4 regions of the Cobetia sp. Dlab-2-AX genome follow, and region 3 is predicted to be linked to each of the others. Evidence: predicted binding sites of a transcription regulator. Region 3 holds the regulator's gene; each other region holds the start of a gene.
The links. The regulator LexA, encoded in region 3, represses DNA repair genes until DNA is damaged. The targets are predictions, from matches to a motif close to TACTGTNTANNTANACAGTA.
Positions count from the first base shown of each region.

Region 1: dinB (DNA polymerase IV) is a predicted target of LexA. The motif match lies at 1,416-1,435, and genes of this name have one in related genera.
Region 2: NH396_RS05590 (YqiA/YcfP family alpha/beta fold hydrolase) is a predicted target of LexA. The motif match lies at 2,162-2,181, and genes of this name have one in related genera.
Region 4: umuD (translesion error-prone DNA polymerase V autoproteolytic subunit) is a predicted target of LexA. The motif match lies at 1,587-1,606, and genes of this name have one in related genera.

Region 1 is NZ_JAMXRV010000001.1:206,852-210,770, forward strand. Features, by position in the region: gene NH396_RS00895 (Na+/H+ antiporter family protein) at 1-1,287, shown strand, start outside; gene dinB (DNA polymerase IV) at 1,454-2,512, shown strand; gene purU (formyltetrahydrofolate deformylase) at 2,630-3,484, opposite strand; gene NH396_RS00910 (ribonuclease J) at 3,898-3,919, shown strand, end outside.
Region 2 is NZ_JAMXRV010000002.1:583,498-587,416, reverse strand. Features, by position in the region: gene cmoA (carboxy-S-adenosyl-L-methionine synthase CmoA) at 1-154, opposite strand, end outside; gene pgi (glucose-6-phosphate isomerase) at 359-2,062, shown strand; gene NH396_RS05590 (YqiA/YcfP family alpha/beta fold hydrolase) at 2,341-3,093, shown strand; gene parE (DNA topoisomerase IV subunit B) at 3,332-3,919, shown strand, end outside.
Region 3 is NZ_JAMXRV010000003.1:289,880-293,798, forward strand. Features, by position in the region: gene topA (type I DNA topoisomerase) at 1-1,002, shown strand, start outside; gene NH396_RS06945 (DUF6586 family protein) at 1,002-1,481, shown strand; gene NH396_RS06950 (hypothetical protein) at 1,734-1,973, shown strand; gene lexA (transcriptional repressor LexA) at 2,147-2,776, opposite strand; gene NH396_RS06960 (TetR/AcrR family transcriptional regulator) at 3,330-3,919, shown strand, end outside.
Region 4 is NZ_JAMXRV010000002.1:113,225-117,143, forward strand. Features, by position in the region: gene NH396_RS03590 (glutamate carboxypeptidase) at 129-1,355, opposite strand; gene umuD (translesion error-prone DNA polymerase V autoproteolytic subunit) at 1,626-2,087, shown strand; gene NH396_RS03600 (Y-family DNA polymerase) at 2,096-3,370, shown strand; gene NH396_RS03605 (NAD(P)H-dependent oxidoreductase) at 3,616-3,919, shown strand, end outside.

The sequences.
Region 1 (3,919 bases), on a different contig from region 3:
GTCGTCTTCGCGCTGGTCGCCGGCGCCTTGGTCGGCGGTCTGTTCAGCGGGCTGTCCCTGACCGACACGCTCGGCGCCTTCAATGACGGTGTCGGCGGCGGCGCCAAGGTCGCGCTGGCCTACGCCACTCTCGGTGCCTTCGCCGTCGCCCTGTCTCGCTCCGGCTTGCCGGACCTGCTCGCCGCACGTCTGATCGGCCTGCTCAATGGCGAAAGCACGCCGCGACGCCATACGGCCATCAAGTACGGCCTGCTGGGCAGCGTGTCTCTGGTCGCGATTTCCTCCCAGAACCTGATTCCGGTTCACATCGCCTTCATCCCGATCCTGATTCCGCCGCTGCTGGTCGCCATGAACCGCCTGCGTCTGGATCGTCGTGCCGTGGCCTGTGCACTGACCTTCGGCCTGACCGCGCCCTACATGCTGCTGCCGGTCGGTTTCGGCTCCATCTTCCTCAACGACATCCTGCTGGCCAACATCAATGATGCCGGCCAGTCGCTCGGCCTCGACGTGACCCGTGGCATGGTGCCGATGGCGATGGCGATTCCCGTCGGCGGCATGTTCCTCGGCCTGCTGACGGCGCTGTTCGTCTCCTACCGCAAGCCGCGTGACTACGCGACCCGCGAGATAAAGTCCAGCAACGTGCCGCACCACACGCCCATGCACACGCCGTCCAAGAGCGGCCTGGTCATGGCAGGCATCGCCATCATCGCCGCCCTCGGCATTCAGCTGTATTCCGGCTCGATGATTCTCGGCGGCCTGGTAGGCTTCGCCATCCTCTCGCTGGGTGGTCTGTTCAAGTGGAACGAAGCGGATGACCTCTTCACCTCCGGCATGCGCATGATGGCGCTGATCGGCTTCATCATGATCTCGGCGGCAGGTTTCGCTTCCGTGATGAAGGCCACCGGCGACATCCAGACCCTGGTCGACGCCTCTTTCCATATCATCGGAGACAACAAGCCGCTGGCCGCACTGGTCATGCTGATGGTCGGTCTGTTCATCACTCTCGGCATCGGCTCCAGCTTCTCGACCATTCCAATCATTGCCGCCATCTACGTGCCGCTGGCGCTGCAATTCGGCTTCTCGCCGCTGGCCACCGTCGCGCTGATCGGCACCGCCGCCGCGCTGGGGGATGCCGGCTCACCGGCTTCTGACTCGACCCTCGGCCCGACGGCCGGCCTGAATGTCGATCAGCAGCACGACCACATCTGGGACAGCGTGGTGCCGACCTTCCTCCACTACAACATCCCGCTGATCGTGTTCGGCTGGGTGGCCGCGATGACGCTGTAATCCGCTGAGCGACAGCCTCGCGCCCCCAAGCGAGATGCCAGACCTGACAACGCCCGACAGAGAGGACTCTCCTTACTGTCGGGCGTTGTCGTTGGTGAGCCGGCTCAGGCGCAATGAATGGGCACCGCCACTGGACAGCCATCCAGTCTTTTAGCATGATGCGCGCATGCGCAAGATCCTCCACGCCGACTGCGATTGCTTCTATGCCGCCGTCGAGATGCTCCGCCATCCCGAGTGGCGCGAGGTGCCCATCGCCATCGGTGGCCGCACCGAGCAACGCGGTGTCATCGCCACCTGCAACTATCCCGCGCGTGCCTTCGGTGTACGCTCGGCGATGTCGACTGCCCGCGCGCTACGCCTGTGCCCACAGCTGATTCTGGTGCCACCGGACTTCGAGCGCTACCGCGCCGTCTCCGCCGAGATCCAGGCACTCTTCCATGAGCTGACGCCCCTGGTGGAGCCTCTCTCGCTGGATGAGGCCTATCTGGATGTCAGCGCCGTGACTGACTTTCAGGGCAGCGCCACCTGGATGGCGCGCTGGCTGAAGGAAGAGGCGCTCAAGCGCACCGGCATCACCCTCTCCCTTGGCGTGGCCGCCAACAAGTTTCTGGCCAAGATCGCCAGTGACTGGGAAAAGCCCGACGGCCTGACGGTGATCACGCCCGAGACCAGCGACGCCTTCATCCGCCAGCTGCCCGTCGGCAAGCTGCACGGAGTCGGCCCCGCGACGCTGGCGCGTCTGACACGCCTGGGCATCACCACCTGCGAAGACATGCGCGGCACACCGTTGACGACACTGGCCGAGCACTTCGGCAAGTTCGGCACCCGCCTGCACGAACTGGCGCACGGCATCGATGAGCGACCGGTGCGTGTCGAACGCGAACGCAAGTCGATCAGTGTCGAGCACACCTTCGATCACGACCTGCCTGACCTGCCGGCCTGCCTGGAGCGCCTGCCCGCCCTGCTCGAACGCCTGACCAGCCGTCACGCCCGTCATGACCAGCCGGTGCTGGCCAAGCAGTTCGTCAAGATCCGCTTCAGCAACTTCGAGAGCACCACGCTGGAAAACCTGCTCCCCGCCTCGACCACCACGCTGCCGAGCGCCAACAGCTTCGCCCTGCTGATGGAGCAAGCCTGGCAACGCGGCCACCGCCCTGTCCGCCTGCTGGGCGTCGGCGTACGCCTCAAGGCCCGCGAGGACGCCCAGCAGCTGGGATTGTTCTAGCTCGCACCAGGCGCCCACCCCATCCCGCAAACAACAAAGCCGGCACCTAGGACAGGTACCGGCTTCATCGTCACGACTTCAGGTCGATGACAGACTCATGCGCTGAGCAAGCGGGGCTCAGGCGAAGACGATGGTCTTGTTGCCGTGGATCAGCACACGATCCTGCAGGTGCCAGCGCAGGCCGCGCGCCAGCACCTTCTGCTCGACATCACGGCCGATGCGCACCAGTTCCTCGGCGGTATGGCAGTGTGTGACGCGATGGATGTCCTGCTCGATGATCGGGCCGGCATCCAGTTCTTCAGTCACGTAATGGCAGGTCGCGCCGATCAGCTTGACCCCGCGCCCGAAGGCCTGGTGATACGGCTTGGCACCCACGAAGGAAGGCAGGAAGCTGTGGTGGATGTTGATCAGGCGACCGGCATAGCGCTCACACAGACTCGGCGGAATGATCTGCATGTAGCGCGCCAGCACGATGCAATCGGCCCGGGATTCTTCCACCAGACGCTCGACTTCGGCAAAGGCCGGCGCCTTGTCATTCTTGTCGACCGGCACGTGATGGAACGGAATGCCGTGCCATTCCACCAGCGAGCGCATGTCCTCGTGGTTGGAAATGACGCAGGGAATCTCGCAATCCAGATCACCGGACTGCCAGCGATGCAGCAGGTCCACCAGACAATGGGAGTCCTTGGAGACCATCAGCACGACACGCTTCTTGGCTGCGGTGTCATGCACGCGCCACTGCATGCCGAACTCTTCGCCGATCGGGGCGAAGCGCTTGCCGAGCTCAGCGGCGCTCAGGCCGATGGTTTCGGGGTTGATCTCATAGCGCATGAAGAAACGACCGGCGCCAAGATCAGAATGCTGATTGGCTTCGGTGATCCACCCGCCCTGCTCGGCGATGAAAGTGGAAACTCGGGCAACAATTCCGACCTGATCAGGGCAGGACACCACCAGGCGATAGGCGTGAGACATCGTAAGTTCAACCATTGTGATAGCGGGAATGATGTTCAGCCGGCATGAGCCGGCCTGCGCGAGGTATCATGACGCCGCCCGTAAGCAGCCCCTCGGCAAAGGTGAACTATTGTAGCTGATCGCGCGGCCTGAAACAGTGCTGCGCCCCGATTCTGTCCATATGGTCAATACGACATTGCGATCAGTGGCCATCACGTCAGCCCACCTCAAGGCGTCACGCGGACGGCTGGGCCGCTCTCGAATTGATGCGAGCGGACAACAGCGCCATTTGTGGCGCTTCGCGGGATTCCCGTATAGTTGAGCCACACTTTATAGATGGCATGACATCCATGTTGAAACCCCGCGTTCAAGTCCGTCAGAGACAACGTCCGCCGCTGCACCTGCTACCACTGGGTGGCTGCGGCGAGATCGGCATGAATCTGACGCTGTATGGTT
Region 2 (3,919 bases), on a different contig from region 3:
TCAGGCCCAGCATGGCGATGATCTGACCGTACCCCGGCACCGAGCGGCGCAGCATGTCCGGAAAGCAGCTGACGACCTGCTCGTCGAAGGAGAAGCTGGCGACACGGTCAAGGGGTGTCGTAAATATCGCGTCACGGTAAGATGCATCACTCATGGATCAAGGCTTCATCGGGCAGTGGGCCAGGGCGACATGCCTGTGGCCGAGGACCGGCCGGGCAGAGCGCCCCGTCGGGCCCGCCATTCTACGCATTCGGCGCCCGTGACGCACCCGTCACGGCTGGCGGGTGATGCCTCCATCAATCGATTTCAGGCCGGGCCATGCAGGGCCGGTCATTACACTTCAAGGAGAGAGGTGGCCATGTCCACTCAATCAGCGGCACGTTCTGCGCGTCGTAATACCCAGGCCTGGCAGGCTCTCGCGCGCCATCATCAAGAGCAGATGGCCGATGTGCATCTGAAGGACCTGTTCGCCGAGGATGCGGCGCAAGGGCGTGACCGAGTGGCGACCTTCACGCGCTCTGCCGCGGGGCTGCGTCTGGATCTCTCCAAGCAGCGCCTCAAGGGCGAGACCCTGGAGCTGCTGCTGGAGCTGGCGCGCGAAACCGGCGTCGAGCAGGGCATCAAGCGCCTGCTGGCCGGTGAACATGTCAATCGCTCCGAAGACCGTCCGGCGCTGCACGCCGCGCTGCGTCTGCCGCGCTCCGCCAGCCTCCTGGTGGATGGCGAGGATATCGTGCCGGCCATCCACGAGAGCCTCGAGCACCTGGCCGAGATGGTCGATACCTTCCACAGCGGGCAGTGGCGTGGCGCCACCGGCAAGCCGATCACCGATGTGGTCAACCTCGGAGTCGGTGGCTCGGACCTCGGCCCATTGATGGTCTCCAGCGCCCTGAGCGATTGCCGCCCCAAGGACATCCACGAGATCGGCGTGCACTTCGCCTCGACCATGGATGGCTCCCAGCTGGCGGACTATCTGGAATCCTTCAGCCCGGAAACCACGCTGTTCATCCTGTCCTCCAAGTCATTCTCGACCATCGACACGCTATCCAATGCCCGCACCGCGCGCGACTGGCTGAAATCACGTCTCGACCCGGAAGGACGCCTGGAAGCGCTGATCAACCGTCAGCACTTCATCGGCGCTTCCGCCAAGCCGGAGAAGATGACCGAGTGGGGCATCGCACCGGAACATCAGCTGCTGTTCTGGGATTGGGTCGGCGGCCGCTATTCGCTGTGGGGCACCATCGGTCTGCCCATCGCGCTCAACGTCGGCATGGACAACTTCCGTCGTCTGCTGGCCGGGGCGCATGAGCTGGATGAGCACTTCCGCACCGCGCCGCTGGAAGACAATCTGCCGGTGCTGCTGGCGCTGGCCGGGATCTGGAACAACAACTTCCTCGATATCCGCGCCCACTCCATCCTGCCCTACGACGGTCGTCTGGAGTACTTCGCCAGCTACCTCGAGCAGCTGGAGATGGAATCCAACGGCAAGTCAGTGACCAACGATGGCGAGATGATCGACTACTCGACCTGTCCGGTGCTGTGGGGCCAGCTGGGGCCGAATGCTCAGCACGCCTTCTATCAGCTGCTGCACCAGGGCACCCAGGCGGTCGAGTGTGACTTCATCGCACCGATGTGCCGTTATGACCATGTCGAGGACGCCGAGACACGCGCCCACCTCAAGGCACAGCACCGCCTGACGCTGGCCAACTGCTTTGCCCAGTCACGTGTACTGATGCTGGGCGATGACGCCATCCCCGGTGATGAGGCGCAGCCGAACCACAAGCGCTACCGTGGCAATCAGCCGTCGACCACGCTGCTGCTGGAAGCGCTGACACCGGAAACGCTGGGTGCGTTGATTGCGCTCTACGAGCAGAAGGTCTTCGTGCAGGCCACCATCTGGGACATCAATCCGTTCGATCAGTGGGGCGTGGAGCTGGGCAAGCAGATCGCCACCGCCACCGAAGCGACCATGACCACCGGCGAAGGCTTCGAGACGCTGGATGCCTCCAGCCGCGCGCTGATCGAAGCGGTGTGGGCCGCACAGGACCAGGACCCGCGCTGAACCCGCGGCGGAGGTGAGTGAGGGGGGGGAGCGAGTGAGAGAGTGTGTGAGGGCATGCTGCCATGCCGTGCAAGACGAGCGGCGGCGCCAGTCGTCGCCCTCTGTTGATTTATACAGTATTCTCGCTATCCTATAAGCGAATCAATCGTTTACACTAGACAGCACGACGCGGACCGTCGAAAACCCTGCTTCCAGCGTATGAACGCTCGAGAGATGCCCAGCCATCTTGAAGCGTGGGAGGGGCGGTGTCGCGGTCTGGCGTGCTGTTGGGAGTGCTGATGGCCAATTCCCTCTTTCCGTCAGATACGGCAGCGATGCACACCACCGCGCCCGTCAAGGGGCTGCTGTACCTGCACGGCTTCAATTCGGCCAGTTGTTCGCCCAAGGCGCGCTTGATGCAGCGCGCGGCAGAGCAGTTCGGCCTGCCGTGCGTGATGCCGGATATCCCCCCGGCGCCCGATGCGGGTCAGGCGGCGGTCAACGCAGCCTATCTCACGCTGTGTGAGCGCCTTGCGCTGGACCCCGCAGACCCCGCCTGTGATGACGCCATCATGGTGATCGGCAGTTCCATGGGCGGCTTTCTGGCCACCTGGCTGGTCGCGCGTGAGGCCGCACGTCTCGAGGGGCCGGCAGGCCCTTCCCAGAGCGTCTGGCGTCAGGGGCCACGCAGTGTGCTGATCAATCCGGCCGTGCGTCCCGCGCGACTGGTCAGCGAATGGCTCGGCTCGGTGCATGCCAATCCCTATACCGGCGTGACGTTCACCGTCACCGAGGATTTCGGCCCCGGGCTGCTTGCATTGGAAGCGGAGCCTGTCACGGCGCAGCGCACCCTGGTGCTGTTGGCGACGGCCGATGAGACATTGGATGTCAATGATGCCGCAGGGCTCTATCAGGGAAGCCGCTTGATCATCACGCCGGGTGGCGATCACGGCTTTGCGCAGCTGGCGGAATATCTGCCGGCGATCATGGCGCATGGCGGACACCGGCTGGCCCCCGCCACCGCAGCGGCGATGCATGTCGCGCCGGACTAGCAGGTCACGTGTGTGGTGCTTTGTGCCAGGCCTGCCGCCACCCGCCACGACCTGGCTGGATACGGCATATCCTGGCATGACATGGATCGCCACGATACGGATTGGCACGACATGGCAGGGCGTTCGATGCTGAACGCCAGGCGCCGGTCTCTCATTTTTCAGGAATCCGTTGTTCGTCTCGCGCACGTGAAATGTCGAGTCGGATGGCGGACGTCAACACCAAGGACACAAGGCTGCGATGAGTCAGTACAGCGCCAGTTCCATTGAGGTCCTCTCCGGCCTCGAACCGGTCCGCAAGCGGCCCGGCATGTATACCGACACTTCTCGGCCCAACCACCTGGCGCAGGAGGTCATCGACAACTCCGTCGATGAGGCGCTGGCGGGGCACGCGAAGGAAATCCGCGTGCGCCTGCTCGAGAATGGCGGTATCGAGGTCGGCGATGACGGTCGTGGCATGCCCACCGACATCCACCCCGAGCATGGCGTGACCGGCATCGAGCTTATCCTCACCAAGCTGCACGCGGGGGGCAAGTTCTCCCAGGACAGCTATCGCTTCTCCGGCGGCCTGCACGGCGTGGGCGTCTCGGTGGTCAATGCGCTGTCGACGCGTCTGGAAGTGGAAGTGTGCCGCGATGGCCTGCGTCAGCGCATCGCCTTCGAGAATGGCGAGAAGGTCGAGGAGCTGACCCGTATCGGCACCGTCGGCAAGCGCAATACCGGCACTCTGGTGCGCTTCTGGCCCGACGAGAACTACTTCGACAGCCCGCGCCTGGCGATGCCGCGTCTGCGCCACCTGCTGCGTGCCAAGGCCGTGCTGTGTCCGGGC
Region 3 (3,919 bases):
GATTTGATGGACTTCGGCTTCACGGCGCGCATGGAAGACTACCTCGATGAGGTGGCCAACGGCGGGCGCAACTGGCGCGAGCTGCTGGACACCTTCTACGCCGAGTTCAAGGCCGAGCTGGACCACGCCCAGTCCGAAGAGGGCATGCGTCCGAACCAGCCGGTGCCGACGGACATCGCCTGCCCGACCTGCGGGCGTGAGATGCAGATTCGTACCGCCTCGACCGGGGTCTTCCTGGGCTGTTCCGGCTACAACCTGCCGCCCAAGGAGCGCTGCAAGACCACCATCGATCTGCTGCCGGGCGATGAAGCCGTGGCGGCCGATGCCGGTGAAGATGCCGAGACGGATGCGCTGCGCGCCAAGCGTCGCTGCCCGATCTGCGCCACCGCGATGGACAGCTACCTGATCGATGAGCAGCGCAAGCTGCACGTCTGCGGCAATAGCCCGGACTGTGTCGGTCACGAGGTCGAGGAAGGTCAGTTCCGCATCAAGGGCTACGATGGCCCGGTGATCGAGTGCGACAAGTGCGGCTCCGACATGCAGCTCAAGACCGGGCGTTTCGGCAAGTACTTCGGCTGCACCAACGAGAATTGCAAGAACACCCGCAAGCTGCTCAAGTCCGGTGAAGTGGCGCCGCCGAAGATGGACCCGATTCCGATGCCGGAGCTTGCCTGCGTCAAGGTCGAGGACCACTACGTGCTGCGCGATGGCGCCAGTGGTCTGTTCCTGGCGGCCAGCCAGTTCCCCAAGAATCGCGAGACGCGTCCGCCGCTGGTCAAGGAGCTCAAGGCGCACGCCGACGAGTTGCCGGAGAAGTATCACTTCATTCTCGAGGCCCCGGATCAGGACCCGGATGGACGTCCGGCACAGATTCGCTTCTCGCGCAAGGTCAAGGCTCAGTACGTCATGACCGATGAGGAAGGCAAGGCGACCGGCTGGAAGGCGACCTACGACAACGGCCGCTGGGTCGTCGAGGACAAGCGCAAGGGAGCCAAGAGCTGATGAGCCAGCGTGCCCGCACCAATCAGCTGCTGTATCAGGCCGAGTTGCTGCTGGCCCAGTCAGCAGCTTCTGGCGACGATGAGCATGCCGTGGCGCGTCGCATGGCCGGTGAAGAGGGCGCGCTCGCCCTGCTGGAGTTGGCGTTGGCGTCATTGCTGGAAGAGTGTGCCGTGACGGCGCGCTGGCCAGAGGGTAGCTGGCGCGAGCGCCTGGCCACACCGCCGACGCCCATCGCCGAGGTCGAGCAGCTGCGCAGCCTGCTTGAGCGTCCTGACAGCTGGTTGTCTGAGCTGATCGCGGATGTGACCCGTCTGCATGAAGAGGGTGGCGTCGCTCGCCGCGAGGAATCGCGTTCGCGGGGTGATGGTCTGATCATCGCGGCAGCCTCGAGCGCCTCGCTGGCCGAGCGTCTCAGCGCCGCCATCACGGCATTCAAGGCGCTGCTGCCGCAGCTGCGCGAGTCGAGTGTCGAGTGGTAGGTCAAGGCGTTGATCTGGTGCTGCACGCTGGTGGTGACTGGCGCATGGCAATCGGGTGACGTTTCGCCTTCACGGGTGCTAGACTGATTGCATTGTGGCAAGCCCTGCATTCTCCGGTACGACCATGGCTCTGGCTGTGGTCGTACTTTTTTCTGCGTCGCTGATGGCAACGCGGTGACGGGCTTGCCAGCCGTCGCGCTGACGATTACAACGACGCCGGTATCTCGCGAGATGCCGTGCAGGAGGAATGACGTGTCCGATCCCGCCGTACTTGAAATTGTGCAAATGGAAGATGGTGAAGTGATTCTGCGCGCCGCGGAAAGCGAAGGTGAGCCGCTGCTCAGCATTCGCATTTCGGACGAGGCCGCTGATCTGCTGCGTGACAATCGTTTCGAGGTCGCGCGTGAGATGATCGACCACGCCATCACCCGGACTCGCCTCTGGGATGGCGAAGAAGACGAGGACGAGCAGTCGGAAGGCATCGTGCACTGATGCATCGTTCGCGCTTCGCGCACAAAAAACCCGCCTCGAGGCGGGTTTTTTGTGCAATGCGTGCGGCTTTTCCGTTGCTCAGGGCTCTGCGAGAAAAGCTCTGCGAGAAAAGCCCTGATGAAAAAGTGCTGCTGGGCAAGGTTCTGTTGCTCAAGGCGCAGCTGGTCAAGGCCTCAGTGCAGGCCACCATCGCGGATGACGCCTACCCCGAGACCCTCGATCTCCAGGCTGTCCGTGCGCAGGTCGACCTTGATCGGCGAGAAGTCCTCGTTTTCGGCTTCCAGCCATACGTAGTGCCCGTCACGACGGAAGCGCTTGACGGTGACTTCATCTCCCAGGCGTGCCACCACGATCTGCCCGTCACGCACGCTGGTGGTGCGGTGCACGGCCAGCAGGTCGCCTTCCAGAATTCCCACGTCCTTCATCGACACGCCGCGCACACGCAGCAGGTAGTCGGCAGCCGGCGAGAAGTAGTCGCTCGGCAGCGGGCAGTGACGGTCGATATGCTCGCTGGCAAGAATCGGACTGCCGGCGGCCACTTCCCCGATCACCGGCAGACCATCGTTGGCGCTGTCGTCGACGTCAGCCAGCGACGGCACGCGAATGCCGCGTGAGGTGCCCGGCACCATCTCGATGGCGCCCTTGCGCTTGAGGGCGCGCAGATGTTCCTCGGCGGCATTCGGCGAGCGGAAGCCCAGCGCCTGGGCGATTTCGGCCCGCGTCGGCGGGTAGCCAGAGGACTTGATGGTCTTGATGATGAAGTCGAAGACATCCTGCTGGCGCGGAGTAAGCGGCTGGGTCATGGCATTGCCTTTGGCCTGGGCGGCATCTTGAGCTGACGGCACGGGGTGTGCATCCATACAACTGTCATTGTATCCAGTCATGGCAGTCATGCAAGGCATCCTGGCTTGTGTGGAGGTCTCAAAGGGCAGGTAGTCGTCGAGATATCGCCGTCTGCCGACTTGGCTTGTTGATATCCAAGGCAAGCTGTCGCGAGGGCAATCCGGTGTGGCCCTGCGGGGGGCTGTCACCGAGCACGACGAGTCCTTGAATCGGCACGGTCTGCATTGAAGGAATATCAGGCTCAGCTAAACCTCTGGTGTTTGAAACGCGAGAGAATTGTCAGTCATGGCATGGCGCGCTAGAATCAAAGTGTTTCAAACGAATGTTCGCCGATGGCAGTGTTCGGATGTGTCGTACTCACTTGTGTCGTACTCACGTGTGTCGTGATCAAACGAGCCGATATCGTACGTGGCCTTCCGGTGAACCTGCATCACCTCATGAGAGAGTCGCCGCGCGGCGCTTGCGCCGTGACCTACGACTCCAGTCCTCTTCTACCTGACAAGGGTTCCGCCCATGGCCCAGACCGATACCGTTACCCGCATCCTCGATACTGCCGAGGTGCTGTTCGCCGAGCGTGGTTTCGCCGAGACCTCACTGCGCAACATCACCAGCAAGGCCAAGGTCAATCTGGCGGCGGTGAACTACCACTTCGGCTCCAAGAAATCGCTGATCCAGGCGGTCTTCGCGCGCTATCTCGATCCGTTCAGCGAGCGTTTCCACGCGGCACTCGACAGCGTCGAGCAGCAATACGCCGGGCGTCAGGTGCCGCTGGAGGTCCTGCTGGAGGTGATGGCGCGTACCGTGCTGGAGGTGCCGGCCGAGCGCAACAGCCTGCGCACCTTCATGCGCCTGCTCGGGCTTGCCTACACCCAGGGTCAGGGCCACATGCGGCGCTATATCCGCGAGCATTACGGCACGGTCTTCAGCCGCTTCGCCGAGCTTTTGAAGCTGGCGACGCCTGATCTGCCGGACAACGAGCGCTTCTGGCGCCTGCACTTCATGCTCGGTAGCGTGATCTTCACCTTCTCGGGCCTGGATGCACTGCGGGATATCGAGGAGGCCGAGTACGGCCATCACACCACGGTGCGTGAGCTGATCCAGCA
Region 4 (3,919 bases), on a different contig from region 3:
GATAGGTCAGAACGTGTCAACTATATTCAGGACGGGGCAAGAGCCCAAAAAAGCCCGGCCTCCTGGAGGCCGGGCTTTTTTGGGCTTGCTGTCATGACGGCATATCATTTACCGCTACAACCCCGGTTTCACTCCTGCGGCTGATCCTCGGACAATTGCATGATCATGCGCGTCGTCAGGTAAAGGCGTGGCACGACGCTATCGACCAGCACGAACTCCTGATCGCTGTGGTAGCCGCCGCCGACGAGACCCAGGGATTCGAGCACTGCCGGTTTATCGGAATCTGCATGATAGGCGTAGGCTGCATCGGTGCCGCCACCGATCTCGACCGCTTGCAGTGTCTGCCCCAACTCCTGATAGATCTTCTGGGCCTGCTCGGCCAGCTGCTGACTCTGCGGATTGTCAGGCAGCGGCGGACGCCCCTTCTCGAGGTGAAACTCCACTTCGGTATCATCGATCAACTGGTTCTTCGTGATGGCCTGCGCTTCTTCCAGGACACGCTGATACTCGCTGCTATCGAAGTAGCGCATATCACCTTCCGCCCTGGCATGCTCCGGAATCACGTTGCGCTTGACGCCGCCCTCGACGATCGTCCAGTTGAGCGTCGTCTCCTTGTCCGCATCATCAAGCTCATTCAACTGCAGCAGCTGATGAGACAGCTCCATGATGGCGTTGCGCCCTTCCTCTGGTGCGCCACCGGCATGGGAGGCACGGCCCTTCACCTCGAGAAACGCATAGTTGATGCCCTTAGTGACGACGGTGACGGCATCAACTCCCGGGTCAGCGAAGGTAGGCTCGAATACCAGCACGGCATCCTGATCTGCCGATAGCTCATGAATCAGGTCATGCGAGCCCGGCGAGCCCTTCTCCTCATCAGGATTGAAGACAACCGTCACCTGGCCATAGTCATCAAACCCGAGCGACTTCAGCGCCTCGAGACTGTGCAGAATAACGGCTGCGCCACCCTTGGCATCGCCCACGCCCGGGCCATAGGCACGCCCATCCTCGATACGGAAGGCACGCTCCGTGGCGGCGCCTTCATCGAAGACGGTGTCGTAGTGAATCATCAACATGATCTTGCGACTGCCATCTCCCTGCAGGCGACCAACAATCGTATTGCCGCCATAGGTCTTGGCAGGGTGCGTTTCCACCTGTGCGCCAAGCGCTTCGAGATGCTGGGTCAGCATTGCCTCAACGTCATTCAAGCCTTCACGGTAGCCCGTTCCCGAATCCACGTTGACCAGTGTTTCCAGCGTCTCCAGCAGAGGCGCTCGCTGTTGCTCGACGGCATCCTGCACATCCTGATAGTCCGCCGCTTGCGCACCGGCACTGCACATACCGTATGCCAAACCCACCGCCAACATCGGAAGCCGCATTCCACACCTCTAATATTGTTATATAAGGAATAACGAAGGTAAGGCGGATATCAGGCAAACGCAAACGCGAGGCCTACCGGGAAATTTTTTCCGCTAGCAGCTTTACCTGCCGTCCACCATTGAACACAGGTGCACCTCATCTGATCTGCGTCTCGTGAATGTGCAGCACTCACAGGGATTATCGGTTGCCTGAGGGCTTCTCAGCGCCGATACTGTATATGAATACAGTATCGAAAGGAGACCCCACCCATGACCGTATCTGCCGCTCAACCGTCCCACGCCTCGCTGGCTCGCCCTCATCCAGCGCCGGAACCCTGTGCGCTGCCGCACCCTCACATCACGGGGCGCGCTGGCATTTCCGGCTTCCCCTCGCCGGCCGAGGATTACGCGGGGCGCACGCTGGACCTCAACGAGCGGCTGATCAAGCGTCCGGCAGCGACCTTCTTCATGACGGTGGCGGGTGACAGCATGGAAGGCTTCGGCATCTATGAGGGCGACACCCTGGTGGTAGACCGCTCCATCGATGCCCGTCCCGGGCATATCGTGGTGGCGCTGGTCGAGGGTGAGGTGGTGGTCAAGCGTTATGAACTGATCGGTCAGCGCCCCTACCTGAGTTCCGGCAATGCTCTGTATCCGCCGGTCGCGATCTTCGACCTCGAATGCCAGGTCTGGGGGGTGGTGCGTTCCGTCATCCACGAATACGCGGTATGAATACGCCGATGATCGGACTGGTGGACTGCAACAACTTCTACGCCAGCTGCGAGCGAGTGTTCGACCCGCGCCTGGAGGGCCGCCCTGTCGGCGTGATGTCCAATAATGACGGCTGCGTGATCGCGCGCTCCAACGAACTCAAGGCGCTGGGCGTGGAGATGGGCACCCCCGCCTTCCAGCTACAGCCACTCGTCCGTGAGGGGCGCATCCACCTGCTCTCCTCCAACTACGAGCTGTATGGCGACATGTCGGCGCGCGTGCGTGAGGTGCTGGAGGAATATTCCGCCGGGGTCGAGCCCTACTCCATCGATGAGATGTTCGTGCGTTTCGATGGCTTTGATCGCAACTCGATGCTGACATTGAGCCGCACCCTGCACCGCAATGTTCGCAAGTTCACCGGCATTCCCGTGTGTGTCGGGGTCGCACCAACTCGAACGCTGGCCAAGTTGGCCAATCGCGCTGCCAAGAAGCGTCCGGAATTCGGCGGTGTATGCGTGCTGGAACCCGATGAAGTCGGCACCCAGCGCCTGCTGGCCGATACGCCACTAGGCGATGTCTGGGGCGTGGGCCGACGACTGGTCGAACGCCTGGCACTGCAAGGCCTGCACACTGCCTGGGACCTGCGCTGCGCCGACCCGCGCGCCATCGGCCAGCGGTATTCCGTGGTACTGGAACGCACCGCGCGCGAACTGCAAGGCACGCCCTGCTTCGAGATGAATGATGCCGATGACGCCCGCCAGCGCATCATGACCTCGCGCTCCTTCGGACGCATGACCGGTGACTTGAATGAACTCAGAGATGCCATCCGCCAGCATGCCCAACGCGGCGCCGAGAAGCTGCGCCATCAAGGCAGCCTGACACGCGCCGTGCTGGTCTTCCTCAAGAGCAATCGCCACCGACCCGACCTGCCGCAATACTCACCCAGCACCATCATCGAGCTGCCCGCCCCCACCAATGACAGCCGCGAGATACTCGCCGCCGCGCAACAGGCGCTGGAGCATATCTACCTGCGCGGCTATCGCTTCATGAAGGCTGGCGTGATGCTGCTCGACCTCATCGACCAGCCACGCGAGCAACTCTCATTGCTCGACAACGAAGCGGATATCGCCAAGCGTGAACGCAGTCAGCAGCTGATGGCGACACTGGACGCCATGAATCAGAAGATGGGCCGCGGTACCGTGCGCCTCGGCGTCGCACGCCCCGACGCCGCCTGGCAACTGCGCTGCGCCCACCGCAGCGCCCGCTACACCACCAACTGGCAGGAATTGAAGCAGTTGCGTTAGTGAGCTTGGCCGAAAGCTCTGAGCGCAATTCCGACCGCCACAACCATCAGCAATACAATCCCTTTCCTGGGTGCTCATACCGCAGAAGGCATGAAGGGAGTGAATGCGTAGATATCGCGCGCAATCTGATCGGATTGTTGCACCCACAGCAAAGGTGTTTTACGCCAGCGCCGCTTTATCAATGACTTGCGAACGCTCATGCTGTGCGCCATTGCTGAAAAGCCAACAGTTGTGGAGTACCCGGCATGAAGATTCTACTGATCAACGGCGGCAAGGCCTTTGCCCATTCCAATGGCGAGCTGAACGCGACGCTGCATGAACTGGCGCGCGGTGAGCTGGCCGAGCTGGGTCATGAGGTGCGTGAAACCGTCATCGAGGAAGGCTTCGAGGCTAAGGCAGAAATCGAGAAGCAGCTGTGGGCGGACCTGATCATCTATCAGACCCCTGGTTGGTGGATGGGCCTGCCGTGGACCGTGAAGAAGTATCTCGATGACATCCTGACTGAGGGCCACGGCTCGCTGTACGCCAGCGATGGCCGTCATCGCACCA